DNA from 3 places in the Micromonospora sp. WMMD812 genome. Region 1 is predicted to be linked to each of the others. Evidence: riboswitches for the same ligand, from Rfam matches in the RefSeq annotation. Region 1 holds a riboswitch; each other region holds the start of a gene.
The links. Region 1 has a riboswitch for cobalamin ahead of cobN (cobaltochelatase subunit CobN). Riboswitches for the same ligand answer to the same signal wherever they lie in the genome.
Positions count from the first base shown of each region.

Region 2: linked by a shared signal. The riboswitch ahead of O7603_RS32210 (hypothetical protein) and the one ahead of cobN (cobaltochelatase subunit CobN) in region 1 are both predicted to bind cobalamin.
Region 3: linked by a shared signal. The riboswitch ahead of O7603_RS32890 (CbtB domain-containing protein) and the one ahead of cobN (cobaltochelatase subunit CobN) in region 1 are both predicted to bind cobalamin.

Region 1 is NZ_CP114904.1:458,331-462,811, reverse strand. Features, by position in the region: gene cobN (cobaltochelatase subunit CobN) at 1-1,866, opposite strand, end outside; cobalamin riboswitch at 2,155-2,284, opposite strand; gene O7603_RS02025 (MBL fold metallo-hydrolase) at 2,465-3,190, shown strand; gene O7603_RS02020 (hypothetical protein) at 3,255-3,590, opposite strand; gene O7603_RS02015 (hypothetical protein) at 3,698-4,444, shown strand.
Region 2 is NZ_CP114904.1:6,990,283-6,994,763, reverse strand. Features, by position in the region: gene aceB (malate synthase A) at 1-1,581, shown strand, start outside; cobalamin riboswitch at 1,760-1,981, shown strand; partial or broken gene O7603_RS32210 (hypothetical protein) at 2,229-2,582, shown strand; cobalamin riboswitch at 2,747-2,960, shown strand; gene O7603_RS32205 (ribonucleoside-diphosphate reductase subunit alpha) at 3,095-4,481, shown strand, end outside.
Region 3 is NZ_CP114904.1:7,114,015-7,118,495, reverse strand. Features, by position in the region: gene O7603_RS32905 (NUDIX hydrolase) at 80-547, opposite strand; gene O7603_RS32900 (hypothetical protein) at 684-1,796, shown strand; gene O7603_RS32895 (histidine phosphatase family protein) at 1,854-2,423, opposite strand; cobalamin riboswitch at 2,512-2,654, shown strand; gene O7603_RS32890 (CbtB domain-containing protein) at 2,686-2,904, shown strand; gene O7603_RS32885 (CbtA family protein) at 2,922-3,680, shown strand; gene O7603_RS32880 (iron ABC transporter permease) at 4,095-4,481, shown strand, end outside.

The sequences.
Region 1 (4,481 bases):
GTGGTGCAGCTCGGCGGCGCGGACCAGCGCCCAGATCTGCGCCCGCACGGTCGGCACCTTCGCCGGGTCGAGGGCCTGCACGGTGGCGTACTCGTCGAGCAGCTGCTCCAGCTTCGCCAGCTCGCCGTACGTCTCGGCGCGGGCCATCGGCGGCACCAGGTGGTCGACGACCACGGCGTGCGCGCGCCGCTTGGCCTGGGTGCCCTCGCCGGGGTCGTTGACGATGAACGGGTAGACCAGCGGCAGGTCGCCGAGGACGGCGTCCGGGGCGCAGTCGGCGGCGAGCCCGAGGCCCTTGCCGGGCAGCCACTCCAGGGTGCCGTGCTTGCCGAGGTGCACGACGGCGTCCGCGCCGAAGCCGCCGTCGGCCGGGGGCGCGGCGAGCCACCGGTACGCGGCCAGGTAGTGGTGGCTCGGCGGCAGGTCCGGGTCGTGGTAGATGGCGATCGGGTTCTCGCCGAAGCCGCGGGGCGGCTGGATGAGCAGCACCACATTGCCGAAGCGCAGCCCGGCGAGCACGACGTCGCCGCCGTCGGTGTAGAGCGCGCCGGGCGGCTCGCCCCAGTGGGCGCGCATCCGTTCCCGCAGCTCGCCGGGGATCTGGTCGAACCAGCGCCGGTAGACCTCGCCGGGCACCCGGGCCTCGGCGGCGGCGAGCTGCTCCGGGGTGAGCCATTCGACGTCGTGGCCGCCGGCGGCGATGAGCGCGTGGATCAGCGCGTCCCCGTCGTCGGGCGGCGGCGCGTCGCCGAGGTGGTAGCCGGCCTCGGCGAGCTGGGCGAGCAGCCGCACCGCGGAGGCGGGGGTGTCCAGGCCGACCGCGTTGCCGACCCGGGAGTGCTTGGTCGGGTACGAGCTGAGCACGACGGCGAGGCGCTTGTCGGCGTTCGGCAGCCGGCGCAGCCGGCTCTGGCGGACGGCGATGCCGGCGACCCGGGCGGCGCGTTCGGGGTCGGCGGCGTACACCGACAGGCCGTCGGGGTCGATCCGCTTGAACGAGAACGGCACGGTGATGATCCGGCCGTCGAACTCGGGAACGGCCACCTGCATGGCCGCGTCCAGTGGGGACAGCCCGGCGTCCGAGGCGGCCCACTGGTCGCGGGTGCTGGTCAGGCAGAGCGCCTGGATAACCGGTACGTCCAGCGCGGCGAGCGCGCCGACGTCCCAGGCGTCCTCGTCGCCGCCGCCCGACGCGTCGGCGGCGACGGTGCCGCCGGCGGCGAGCACGGTGACGAGCAGGGTGTCGCAGCGGGCGAGCAGGTCGTACGGGCCGTCGCCGGCGGTCAGCCCGCGCAGCGAGCCGCAGTAGACGGGCAGCGGGTTGCCGCCGGCCGCCTCGACCGCGTCGGCGAGGGTGTCGACGAACCCGGTGTTCCCGGCGAGCGCGTGCGCCCGGTAGAAGACGATCCCCACCGTGGGGCGGTCCGGGTGCGCCGGGCGGTCGCCGTGGACACCGTGGGTCGGGGTGGGCGCCGGCGGCGCGAAGCCCTCACCGGTGAGCAGCACCGTGTCGGAGAGGAACCGGGCCAGCTCGGCCAGGTTGGCGGGGCCGCCCTCGACCAGGTACGCGAGCGCCTGGGTGGCCACCCCGGACGGCACGGTGGACGCCGCCATCAGCTCCGCGTCCGGCACCGACTCGCCGCCGAGCACGACCGTGGGCACGCCGGAGGCGAGCACCGCGGCGAGCCCGTCCGGCCACGCCGGGGGGCCGCCGAGCAGCCGTACGACGGCGAGGTCGACGCCGTCGAGCAGCGCGGGCACGGAGTCGGCGTCGACGCGGGCCGGGTTGGCCAGCCGGTAGTCGGCGCCGCTGGCGCGGGCGGCCAGCAGGTCGGTGTCGGCGGTGGAGAGCAGCAGGGTGCGCACGGACAGCTCCGGAGAGTGACGCCCGGATCGCCGCGTGGGCGGCCGGGCGGGCGGGTGGGCGCGGGGTCAGCGACCGCGTCGGGCCGCCGGCGGGGTCGTCGGCCACGGGCCGACGCCGACGGGCGGCGCGGGGCGTACGTCAGTGGCCGGCGCGGCCGGATGCGAGGCCGACGTCTCCGCCGGAGGTGAATGCGGGCCGGTCACGGCGATCGCCGGCGGCGCTGCGGACGCGGTGCGTCATCGGGTCCTCCTCGGGTGTCCACGCCCTGGGGTACGTCCCGACGGCCGAAGTATCCTGGCTCCCGGATCGACGCTCACCCCCGGCCTTCCAACCGCGCACGCACGGCCGTGGCTCACGAGGGGGGATCGCTCCCCGGTGACAGTGGCGGGACCGCGCCGGAATCGCACCGGCTTCCTTCACTGCCGTCAGGCCGCGAATGCTGCCACACCCGTCCGACGCCGGTCAACGCCGCCCCCGCTGGTCACCGTCGCCCAAACCATCGATTGATGACGATGTCGGAGTGGAACGCCCGGTGTGGACGGTGGCCGGGCATAGGATCGGGCCGGCACGAGCGACCGGCTCGGATCGACGGGGAGGATGACGGCCATCATCGCCATGCGGTTCCACCATCTCGCCGGTCGCGTCTGGCTCTGCCCGGGCGATCCGGACCCGGAGGCCGTCCAGGCCGGCGTCGCCGTCGTGGCCGACGAACGCGGCAGTGTGCTGATCGACGCGGGGCAGAGCCCGGCGCACGCCCGCGAGATCCGCGCCGCCCTGGACGCCGCCGGGCTGCCGCCGCCGCGCTGGCTGGTCTACACCCACCACCACTGGGACCACGTCTGGGGCGCCTGCGCCTGGCCCGGCGTGGAGATCGTGGGACACGTCACGGGTGGCGAGTTGCTGCGGGCCGAGGCGGCCCGGCCGTGGAGCCACCGTTACCTACGCGAGCAGGTCCGCGCCAATCCGCGGCTCGCCCCGAGCTTCCGGGCCCGGGCGTTCGCGGTGGACTCCTGGGACGACTTCGCGGTGCTGCCGCCCACCCGCACCTTCACCGACGAGGAGGAGCTGCCGGTCGGCGTACGGCTGCGGCACGTCGGCGGCGCGCACGCGCCGGACTCGACAGTGGTGCTGGTGCCGGACTCCGGCGTCATGCTCCTCGGCGACTGCTACTACCCGCCACCCGCGCACCTGCGCGAGCCCGCGGACGGCCTCGACGTCGCGCTGCTCCGCCGGCTGCTCGACGAGGACTACCGGTGGTACGTGTCGAGCCACGGCGACGCGATGACCCTGGAGCAGGCCCGGGCGGAGATCGACGGCGCCTGAGCCGGCACGCCGGCGCCCATCCCGGGTCGCGCGTCATCCGGCGGCCGGCGGGGCGCGGGACCGGTCAGCGCATCCGGCGCTCCGGGTGGGCCCGGTTCCAGGCGCGCATCCGCTCGGGGTAGCCGGTGCGGGCGGCCTCGTACAGCGGGACGGCGCGGCGGCGGGCGATGTCGGCCGCCGCCCGCGGCGAGCCGGTGCGCCGACGGATCCATTCGCCGTCGTGGGCGATCGCCACCACCGTGGTGTCGGTCGCCGTGGTCTCCGGCTCCAGGTAGAACTCCACACCCTGCCGGCTGGTGACGAACGCCTCCAGCGCGGCGAGGTCCTCCCGGGTCGCCTCCCGGTCGAGCTTCGTCGGTGCCCCGTGGGCGGCGCGTGACCGCCGGTTGAACCAGCCCATGCCCCCTCCTCTCCTCGGTGCTCCTCCAGTGCAGCACCGTTTCCTGTCAATCCGCTGCGAGCCGGATGGGAGCGACCTGACCCCGGCGACCTCGGTAGGGTCGGGCCGTGGCCGGAGTGACGGTGGCGGTGCGGGCGGCCGCCGACAACGCTCAGTGGTGCGGCAGCGTGTGCGCCAGCCACGGCCTGGCCGGGCGGACCGACGCGGACGCCTGGTCGGTGCCGCGCCGCTCGCCGCCCTGGTACCCGGACGCCGTCACGCTGCGGCCCGGGGTCCGCGCCGCCGTCCTGCTGAACCGCATCGACGACGGCCCGGGCGCGTCGGTGAAGGACAGCTTCGCCGACCTCGACCTCGCACCGTACGGCTTCCGCGTGCTCTTCGCCGCCGACTGGATCCACCGGCCACCCGCCGACCCGCCGGCGCTGGGCGAGCCTGCCGCCGACGCGCCCGCCGCTCGCCGGCCCGGGACCGGGCGGTCCGCCGCTCAGCGGCCCGGCGCCGTGCCGCTGACTCCGGTGACCAGCCCGGACCGGTTGGCCGCCTGGGCGGCCGCGCACGGCGGCGGCGCGCTGTTCCGCCCGGAGTTGCTGGCCGACCCCCGGGTGACCGTGCTGGCCCGGTACGCGCCCGACGGGTCGGTCGCCGGCGGCGCCGTGCTCCACCGCAGCGGCCCGGCGACCGGGGTCTCCAACGTCTTCGCCGTCGGCGACGGCGTGGCGGAGATCTGGGCCGGGATCTGCGCGACCCGACCCGGGGCGCCGCTGGTCGGCTACGAGTCCGGGCCAGACCTCGATCCGGCGCTACGGGTCGGCTTCGCCCGGGTCGGGCCGCTGCGGGTCTGGCTGCGCGACTGAGGATCGCCGGGTGGGCGGGCCGGCCCTGGCCGGCGGG
Region 2 (4,481 bases), 600 kb from region 1:
GAACGGTTCGACGAGGTGCTCACCGCCGAGGCGCTGCAGTTCCTGGTCGCACTGGACAGCGAGTTCGCCGCCCGCCGGGTCGCCCTCCTGGATACCCGACGGGCCCGCCGGGATCGGTACGCTGCCGGCGAGTTGCCCGACTTCCTGCCGGAGACCGCCGCGATCCGCGCCGACCCCAGCTGGCGGGTGGCGCCACCTGCCCCTGGCCTGCTCGACCGGCGGGTCGAGATCACCGGACCCACCGATCGCAAGATGACCGTCAACGCGCTCAACTCCGGGGCGAAGGTGTGGCTCGCCGACTTCGAGGATGCCACCGCCCCCACCTGGCACAACGTCATCGCCGGGCAGCTCAACCTGATCAACGCGCTGGACCGGCGGATCGACTTCACCGACGCGCGCGGCAAACGGTACGCCCTCGGCGACCAGCTGGCGACGATCGTGGTCCGCCCACGCGGCTGGCACCTGGTGGAGAAGGGCATCGCCGTGGACGGACGGCCGATCTCCGCCAGCCTGGTCGACTTCGGGCTCTACCTGTTCCACTGCGCCCGCCGGCAGCTCGACATCGGCGCCGGCCCGTACTTCTACCTGGCCAAGCTGGAGAGCCAACGCGAGGCGCGGCTGTGGAACGACATCTTCGTGTTCGCCCAGCGCTACCTGGGACTACCGCAGGGCACCATCCGGGCGACCACGCTGGTCGAGACCATCACCGCCGCGTTCGAGATGGAAGAGATCCTGTACGAGCTGCGCGAGCACTCGGCGGGGCTGAACGCCGGGCGATGGGACTACATCTTCAGCGTGATCAAGAACTTCGGGCATTGGCCGGACTTCGTCCTGCCGGACCGGTCTGAGATCACCATGACGGTGCCGTTCATGCGCGCCTACACCGAGCTGCTCGTACGCACCTGTCATCGACGCGGAGCGCACGCCATCGGGGGGATGGCCGCGTACATCCCCAGCCGGGACCCGAAGGCCAACGAGGTGGCCCTCGGCCGAGTGCGGGCGGACAAGCAGCGAGAGGCAGGCGACGGGTTCGACGGCTCCTGGGTGGCCCACCCGGGCCTGGTGGACGCCTGTCGGGAGGAGTTCGACGCGGTGCTGGGCGAGCGCCCGAATCAGCTCGACCGGCTCCGGGACGACGTCAGCGTCACCGCCGTCGACCTGCTCGCCGTCGACAAGACGCCGGGTCAGGCGACCGCAGCGGGGTTACGGGCCAACATCGCGGTCGCGCTGCGCTACATCGACGCCTGGCTCGGCGGTGTCGGCGCGGTGGCGCTGTGGAACCTGATGGAGGACGCGGCGACCGCCGAGATCGCGCGCTGCCAGGTCTGGCAGTGGCTGCATCACGGCACTCCGCTGGCCGACGGCGGGCGTGTCACCGACGACCTGGTTCGGTCGATCCTCGCGGAGGAGCTTGCCGCCCTGGCCGCGGAGCGCGACGGCAGCGACCGGGACCGCGCCGAGCAGGCCGCGCGGATCGTCGAGGACACCGCGCTCGGCGAGAACCTACCGGCGTTCTTCACCACCGCCGCGTACGCCCGGCATCTCGGTCCGGACCGGATACCCGCCATGCCGGTCGGCTGACAGAGGACGTCACCGTGCCGGAGCCGGGGACCTCGGGTCCTCCCGGCTCCGGCCGGGGCGTGCCCGTCGGAGTCCCGAGGCCAAGAGGGCACCGCGCGGACGGTGAACGGGTGGCAGGAGGATCGGCGCCGCGCCAGCCGGCGGCCTGGTGCGTCGACCCGCCGTGGATCGTGGCTCCAGGATGGGAGCCGGTGTTGGTTCGCGCGGGCCCGATCGGCCCGGGCGTCGTAAGAGGGAACCCGGTGTGAATCCGGGACTGCCCCGCAGCGGTGAGTGGGAACGACCGCCGTCACACGCACTGGACGCCACGCCGGGTCCGGGAAGCGACGGCCACTAGGAGACCGGATTCGTCCGGTGGCGCCCGCGAGTCCGAAGACCTGCCCACGCCGCGTGTGCAGTCGCATGCGCGCCGACGGCCTCGCGGGAGGGCCCAGGGCGAGGCGGGTGCATCTCCGGCCCTGCCTCCACCTTCCCGAGCCGGGATCGCCGAACCGGGAAGGAATTGCACGGCACATGACGTCCTCGACCACTCCGGGCTATGGATTCGCCGACGCGTGGCACTCCGCGGCAAGTGTGGACCCGGACGACGCCCGGCCGGCGGATGACGAGGACGTGATGCGGGAACTCGCCTCGTACATCGGCCCATCTCCTACGTCGCGGGTGCCCCGGTGCTGGAAAACCTGCATCGGTTCGCCATCTTCACGCTCTTGACCTCAACCGCGGGATGGGACACCGGCCGCGCCATCACCAACACCGTGGCGATCCTCGTGGTCGGTCCGGCCGTCCTGGCCACGCTGCGACGGGCCTCGCGGAAGGCCTCGTACGGGATCGCGGCGACGTTCTCCAGTCCCAGGCCGCGCGGTCACGAGCGATCGCCTGCCGCCAGCCGGCCAATGCCGGTCGAGCGCGAGCCGTCCCAGGTCGAGGCGGAACGCCTACGGGGCGCCGGCTCCTTCGAGGAAGGGACCGCCCCGACAAGTCCCGCGACATCAGATGCGTGAGGCGGCTCACGGGCCGTCTGGCGCCGAGAGCAAGCATCAAACGGCGGCGGTGACGAACGGTCGAGCGGTGGTTGCGCGCTCACCTGAGGCGAGATCTGCGTGACCCTCCGCTGCGACACGCCGACACAGCATCTGGTGTTGCGGAGTCTTCGCCGCGCCCATATATGGTGTCACTTGCAGCTGGTTCGGCTACCGGTCGGTGGTAGTCGAGGCAAGAGGGAACCCGGTGTGAATCCGGGACTGCCCCGCAGCGGTGAGTGGGAACGACCGCCGTCACACAGCACTGGACCGCGAGGTCTGGGAAGCGACGGCCAGTAGGCGACAGGTGTCCTGTCACGCCCACGAGTCCGAAGACCTGCCAGCGCGCCGCACGCGTCGCGTGCGGCGGTCGAAGGCCGCGTGGGACGGCCGACGCCATCAGCCAGCCAGTCATGGCGGGCGCGCCGTCAGGCGACCAGTGGCGTTCCTCCTGCGCGATCGTCGACCTCGTGGACAGGCGTGAGGAGGGGGACATGACGGCGACGCAGGAAAAGGCCGCAGCCGACCAGGCAGTGCCGGAGCAGCGTCGGCATGTGATGCGGGTCCGTAAGCGCAACGGCCACACCGAGCCGGTGGACGTCAACAAGATCGTCAAGGCGGTGGAACGGTGGGTCGCCGACCTTGACGAGGTGGACCCGCTACGGGTTGCCACGAAGACGATCAGCGGGCTGTACGACGGGGCGACCACGGCCGAACTGGACAAGCTGTCGATCCAGACGGCGGCGGAGCTGATCGGCGAGGAGCCGCAGTATTCGAAGTTGGCGGCGCGGCTGCTGGCCGCGTTCGTGGACAAGGAGGTCCGTGGGCAGGGTGTGGCGAGCTTCAGCCAGTCCATCGCGTACGCCCATGGCCTGGGATTGATCGGGGACGAGACCGCGACGTTCGTGGCGCGTAACGCGCGAAAGCTCGACGACGCCGTGGACCCGGACGGGGATCTGCGGTTCGAGTACTTCGGCCTGCGGACGGTCGCGGATCGGTACCTGTTGCGGCATCCGGAGTCGCGGTTGGTGGTCGAGACGCCGCAGTACTGGCTGTTGCGGGTCGCCTGTGGGCTGTCGCAGACGCCGGGCGAGGCGATCGGGTTCTACCGTCTGATGTCCAGCCTGGCGTATCTGCCGAGTTCGCCCACGTTGTTCAACTCCGGGACCCGGCACACCCAGATGTCGTCGTGCTTCCTGGTGGACTCTCCGCGCGACGAACTCGACTCGATCTACGAGCGGTACCACCAGGTCGCCAAGCTGTCGAAGTTCTCGGGAGGGATCGGCATCTCGTGGTCGCGCGTGCGGTCCCGGGGTGCGCTGATCCGCGGCACGAATGGCAAGTCGAACGGCATCGTGCCGTTTCTCAAGACGCTCGACGCCGGGGTGGCCGCGGTCAACCAGGGTGGCCGGCGCAAGGGCGCGGCCTGCGTCTACCTCGAGCCTTGGCACCCGGACATCGAGGAGTTCCTGGAGCTGCGGGACAACACCGGTGAGGAGTCCCGTCGTACGCACAATCTCAATCTGGCGAACTGGATCCCGGACGAGTTCATGCGGCGGGTCGAGGCGGACGGGGACTGGTCGTTGATCGACCCGTCCGACGCGCCCGAGCTGCCCGACCTGTTCGGCGAGGCGTTCGACGAGGCGTACCGGGCGGCAGAGAAGAAGTCCGTCCGGACCGTCAAGGCCCGGGATCTGTACGGGCGGATGATGCGGACTCTCGCGCAGACCGGCAACGGGTGGATGACGTTCAAGGACGCCTCGAACCGGCTGTCCAACCAGACCGGCCTGCCCGGCAACACCATCCACCTGTCCAACCTCTGCACCGAGATCCTCGAGGTGAACAGCGACGCGGAGACCGCCGTGTGCAATCTCGGCTCGG
Region 3 (4,481 bases), 480 kb from region 1:
AGTGACGAACGGCCGGCACCGGTCCTCGACAGGTTCCGCCGAATGTCCCGCCGGAAGTTCCGGCGGCCACCGGCTCTTCCTACTCCCGAGTGTCGGGCAGGTACGTCGGAGCAACGCCGGTGCGCGCCCGCATGGCCGCGGTCACTCGCGCGCCCGTGCCCGGCGTCATCAGTGGCAACGCCTGCGCGAGCGAGAGGAACGCGCACTCGCGTACCTCGCCGTTGGCCAGCCGGATTGCGACGTCGTCGGGCACCTGGCCGCAGTCGAAGAGGAAGTAGACCATCGGTTCCGCCCGGTACCGGTGGGTCGGCAGCCAGTCGACGACGAGCAGCCGAGCGGGCACGACACGCACACCGATCTCTTCGGCCACCTCCCGGGCACAGGCTTGCTCGGGAGTCTCACCAGCTTCGACGTCGCCGCCCGGCGGCACCCAGTCCGGCCGGTAGGTTGGCTGGGTCAGCAGAATCCGGCCCTGCTGGTCGGCGATGAGCGCGTCGGCCACCACGGTCACCGGGGTTATGGAGCTGACGCCTGCGGGGCGCGTCAAACCGGACCCTCCGAAATCTCGGCCATGAACCAGGCGGGCACCGGCCGGGCGATCTCCCTCGACATCAGGGACAGCGTCATCCGTTCCGCGCGGCATTGCCCAGATAAAGCGACGATTGTTCACATAGCCTGACTATATGCACATGGCCGAACCGGATCCGGAGCGGGCCGACGACGAGCGGAAGCGTGTCGAGAACGCGGTCCGCCCGCGCCGCGAGCCGCCTGCGATGGTGCCGTTGCGGCATGCGATCACCAGCGCCATCGGTCCACTGCTCGTCGCGCTGATCATCGGGAGCGGGTTCATCGCCGCCTACGTCGGCGCCCTGCACGACCCCAAGCCGAAGGACGTTCCGGTCGGCGTGATCCGCGGCGACCAGCCCGCGGAGAACCTCCTGGCCGCTGTCCGGACGCAGGGCCGGCAGCTCAAGGCGACCGAGTACGACGACCGCACCGCCGCCGAGCGGGCGCTCGACCGGCGCGAGATCTACGCGGTGCTGGCCAGCGCGAGCGACCCACCCGGACTGACCCTGACCATCGCCAGCGCCGCCGGGCCCCCGGCCACCGAGTTGATCAAACGGATTCTGACGGTCGCGACCCAACGCGCGCAGGTGCCGCTCACAGTGACCGACGCCGCACCTGTCGACGACGACGACCCACGCGGGGTGGTGCCGTTCTACATGGCCATCGGCCTGGTCATCGGCGGCTACTTCGGCGGCATCGCCCTCAATCTGACGTTGGGCACGGTGCCCCGCAACGTGGCCCGGGCGGGTCTGCGGATCAGCGGCCTCGCCCTGCACGCCGCCCTGCTCGGGCTCGCCGGTGCGCTCCTCGCCGGCCCCGGTCTGGGAGTCTGGGACCGGCACCTGGTCAGCCTCTTCGGCGCCGGGGCGCTCCTGGCCTTCGCCGCCGCGCTCTTCGCGGCCGCCGTGCAGAGCTGGCTCGCGCGGCTCGGCACCGGGTTGATCATCTTGTTGCTGGTGGTGCTGGGTAATCCCGGCTCCGGCGGCATCTACCCGCCCGAGTTCCTGCCCGGGTTCTTCCGGAGCGTCCACCTGTGGGACATCCCAGGGCTGGGCTCCGATCTGATCAAGTCGGTGATCTACTTTCCGGAAGCGGCCTTCTGGCCGGCGGCCAAGCTCGCCATCTGGTGCGTCGCCAGCATGATCGTGCTCTTCGCCGCCACCGTGGTCCTCGGTCGGCCGCGCGCCCGCGCCGCGCACGCCCGCGCCGACCGGACCGAACCGGGGTGATCCGCCACGGGCGGATCCGGTGGACCGCGGCGCCTCCGGGAGCGGCTTCCGGCTTGGTCAGGTCAACGGGCCGGCCGTCGTACGCAGCGTCCACCTGGCGGGACCACCACGAAGGACGGTCGCGGTGAGCGGGGCTATGTCGATCCGCCAGAACGACGCGGGCGTGGCGTGGATCGCGGTCACGATGCAGGCGCGGATCACCATCGGATGGGTGACGGCGATGATTGTGCGCGCCGCGTCGGGCAGCGCCCGCAGCCAACCCGCGGTCCGGTCCAGCAGGTCGCGCAGGCACTCGCCGCCGTGTGGCGCGGCAGCCGGGTCGGTCAGCCATGCGGCGATCGCGTCCGGCTCGCCCGCCGCGACCTCGTCGAGGGTACGGCCGGCCCAGGTGCCGAGGTCGCCGTCGCGCAGGTCCTCGTCGACGGTTGGCGTGAGCCCGAGCGCGGTGGCGGTCTGCACGCACCGTCGTGCCGGCCCGCAGCGCACCTCGTCGGCGCGGGGCAGCGCGCCGACGAGGGCGGTCGCGGCGGCCAACCCGTGCGCGTCGAGTGGCTCGTCCCGTGGAAAGGCGGCGGCGCGGGTGGCCGTGGTCGGTGCGTGGCTGACGAGGATCAGGCGACTGCTCATGCTGCCAACCTCCGACTCGTCGGTGTCGTCCGACAGGTTGCGACCATCACCGCTGCGGACGACGGCTCACCCGTTGACACCGCTCGCCGGCGTCCGTACCGTCCGGGGCACCAGCGTGACGGTCGGAGGAAGCCGGTGAAATCCCGGCACGGTCGCGCCACTGTAACCGGGCCTTGCGGGCGGAGCCCCACAAGGCCGGGAGTCAGACCCTCCCCGTCACGGCACCCACTATGGGACGCGTGATCCCGAGGAGGTCCATGTCATGGCAGACGTGTCGCTGCCCACCCCCACCGCCGTGCCGCTACCGGCCGCCGTGCCGCTGCGCCAGATCCTGCCCTGGGCGCTCTTCGGCACTCTGCTCGCGGCCGTGCTGCTCTACTTCGTCGGCGTCGAGCAGGGCGTCCTCTCCGTGTTCGCCGGCGAGACGGTGCACGAGTTCGTGCACGACGGACGCCACCTGCTCGGCTTCCCCTGCCACTGAGCCCGGCCGGAGACCTCATGCTGTCCGCACGCTCGCTCCTCGTCCGCGGCATGCTCGTCGGGCTCGCCGCCGGCGCCGCCGCCTTCCTCTTCGCCACCGCCTTCGGTGAGGGCCCGGTCGGCCAGGCCATCGACTTCGAAGCCGCCCACGCCGCCTCGCACGCCGGACACGCCGAGGCCGGCGAACCCGAACTGGTGAGCCGCACCGTACAAAGCACGGTCGGCCTCGCCACCGCCACCGTGGTGTACGGGGTCGCGCTCGGCGGCCTGTTCGCGCTCGCCTTCGCCGTCGCGTACGGCCGGATCGGCCGCTTCACCGCACGCGCGACCGCCGCGCTGGTCGCCCTCGGCGGCTTCGTGACCGTCGCGTTCGTGCCCTTTCTCAAGTATCCGGCCAACCCGCCGGCCACCGGCAATCCGGACACCCTCGGACAACGGACCGGCCTGTACTTCCTCATGATCGTCATCGCGGTCGCCGCCGGCCTGCTGGCCGTCTCCTTCGGACGCTGGCTGCACCCTCGACTCGGCGGATGGAACGCCACCATCCTGGCCGCCGTCGCGTTCGCCGTCGTCATCGCGATCGTCCACATCGCCCTGCCCACGATCAGCGAGGTGCCTGACGGGTTCCCCGCCCTGGTGCTCTGGAACTTCCGGCTCGCCTCACTCGGCACCCAACTCGTCACCTGGGCCACGCTCGGCCTGCTCTTCGGCGCGCTCGTCGACCGGCACGTCCACGCACGCGCGGTGCCGACCTCAGCGCCGGCGCTCTCGGCATGAGCCGAGGTCTGGCGCTCTCGGCGTGAGCCGAGGTCTGGCGCCCTCCGGCGACGCGCCGATCACGGACATCAGGTAGTCGGGTTCCGCGTCGCCCCCGTCGGTGGAGCCACCGCCGAGGCCCTTGGTCGCGGCGGTGGTCACCGGACGCGCGCTCGCGCGAAGGCCGACGACCGCCGCGTTGCCCGGGACCCACCACGACGTGCCAATCCGCCCGGACACGCGGCGGAGTTGCCGCCCTCCCCACCAGAGTGCGGCGGCGGCTGGGCGGACGAGCGCCCGGATCGGACCCCAGCTCGAACGCCGGGCATCTCGGATGTGAACAGGGGCGCATCGGCTTCCTCGAGCCTTGATCTTGCTGCTAGCTTGTTGCCAATATTGTGCAGAAGCAATAGTGGTGCAGCTAGGAGTGCGGCGATGACCACCAGCCTGCTGACGGAGCAGGATGACCCGCTCGGTGTCGCGGCGCAGCGACGCCGCACCGGGACATGGCTGCTCGTGCTGACGGTCGGGCTGGTCCTGACCGGGGTGGTCGCGGTCGGGTCCGGTGCCATCGGGATCCCTCCGGTGACCGTGGCGCGGATCATCGGGCACCAGCTGTTCGGGTTTCCCGGTGACGTGACCTGGACGCTGCCGCAGGAAGCCATCGTCTGGCAGGTCCGGCTGCCCCGGGTGCTGCTCGGCATGCTCGTGGGCGCCGGACTGGCGGTGTGCGGGGTGGCCCTGCAGGCCATGGTGCGCAACGTGCTGGCCGACCCCTATCTGCTCGGCATCAACTCCGGGGCCTCCAGTGGCGCCGCCGCG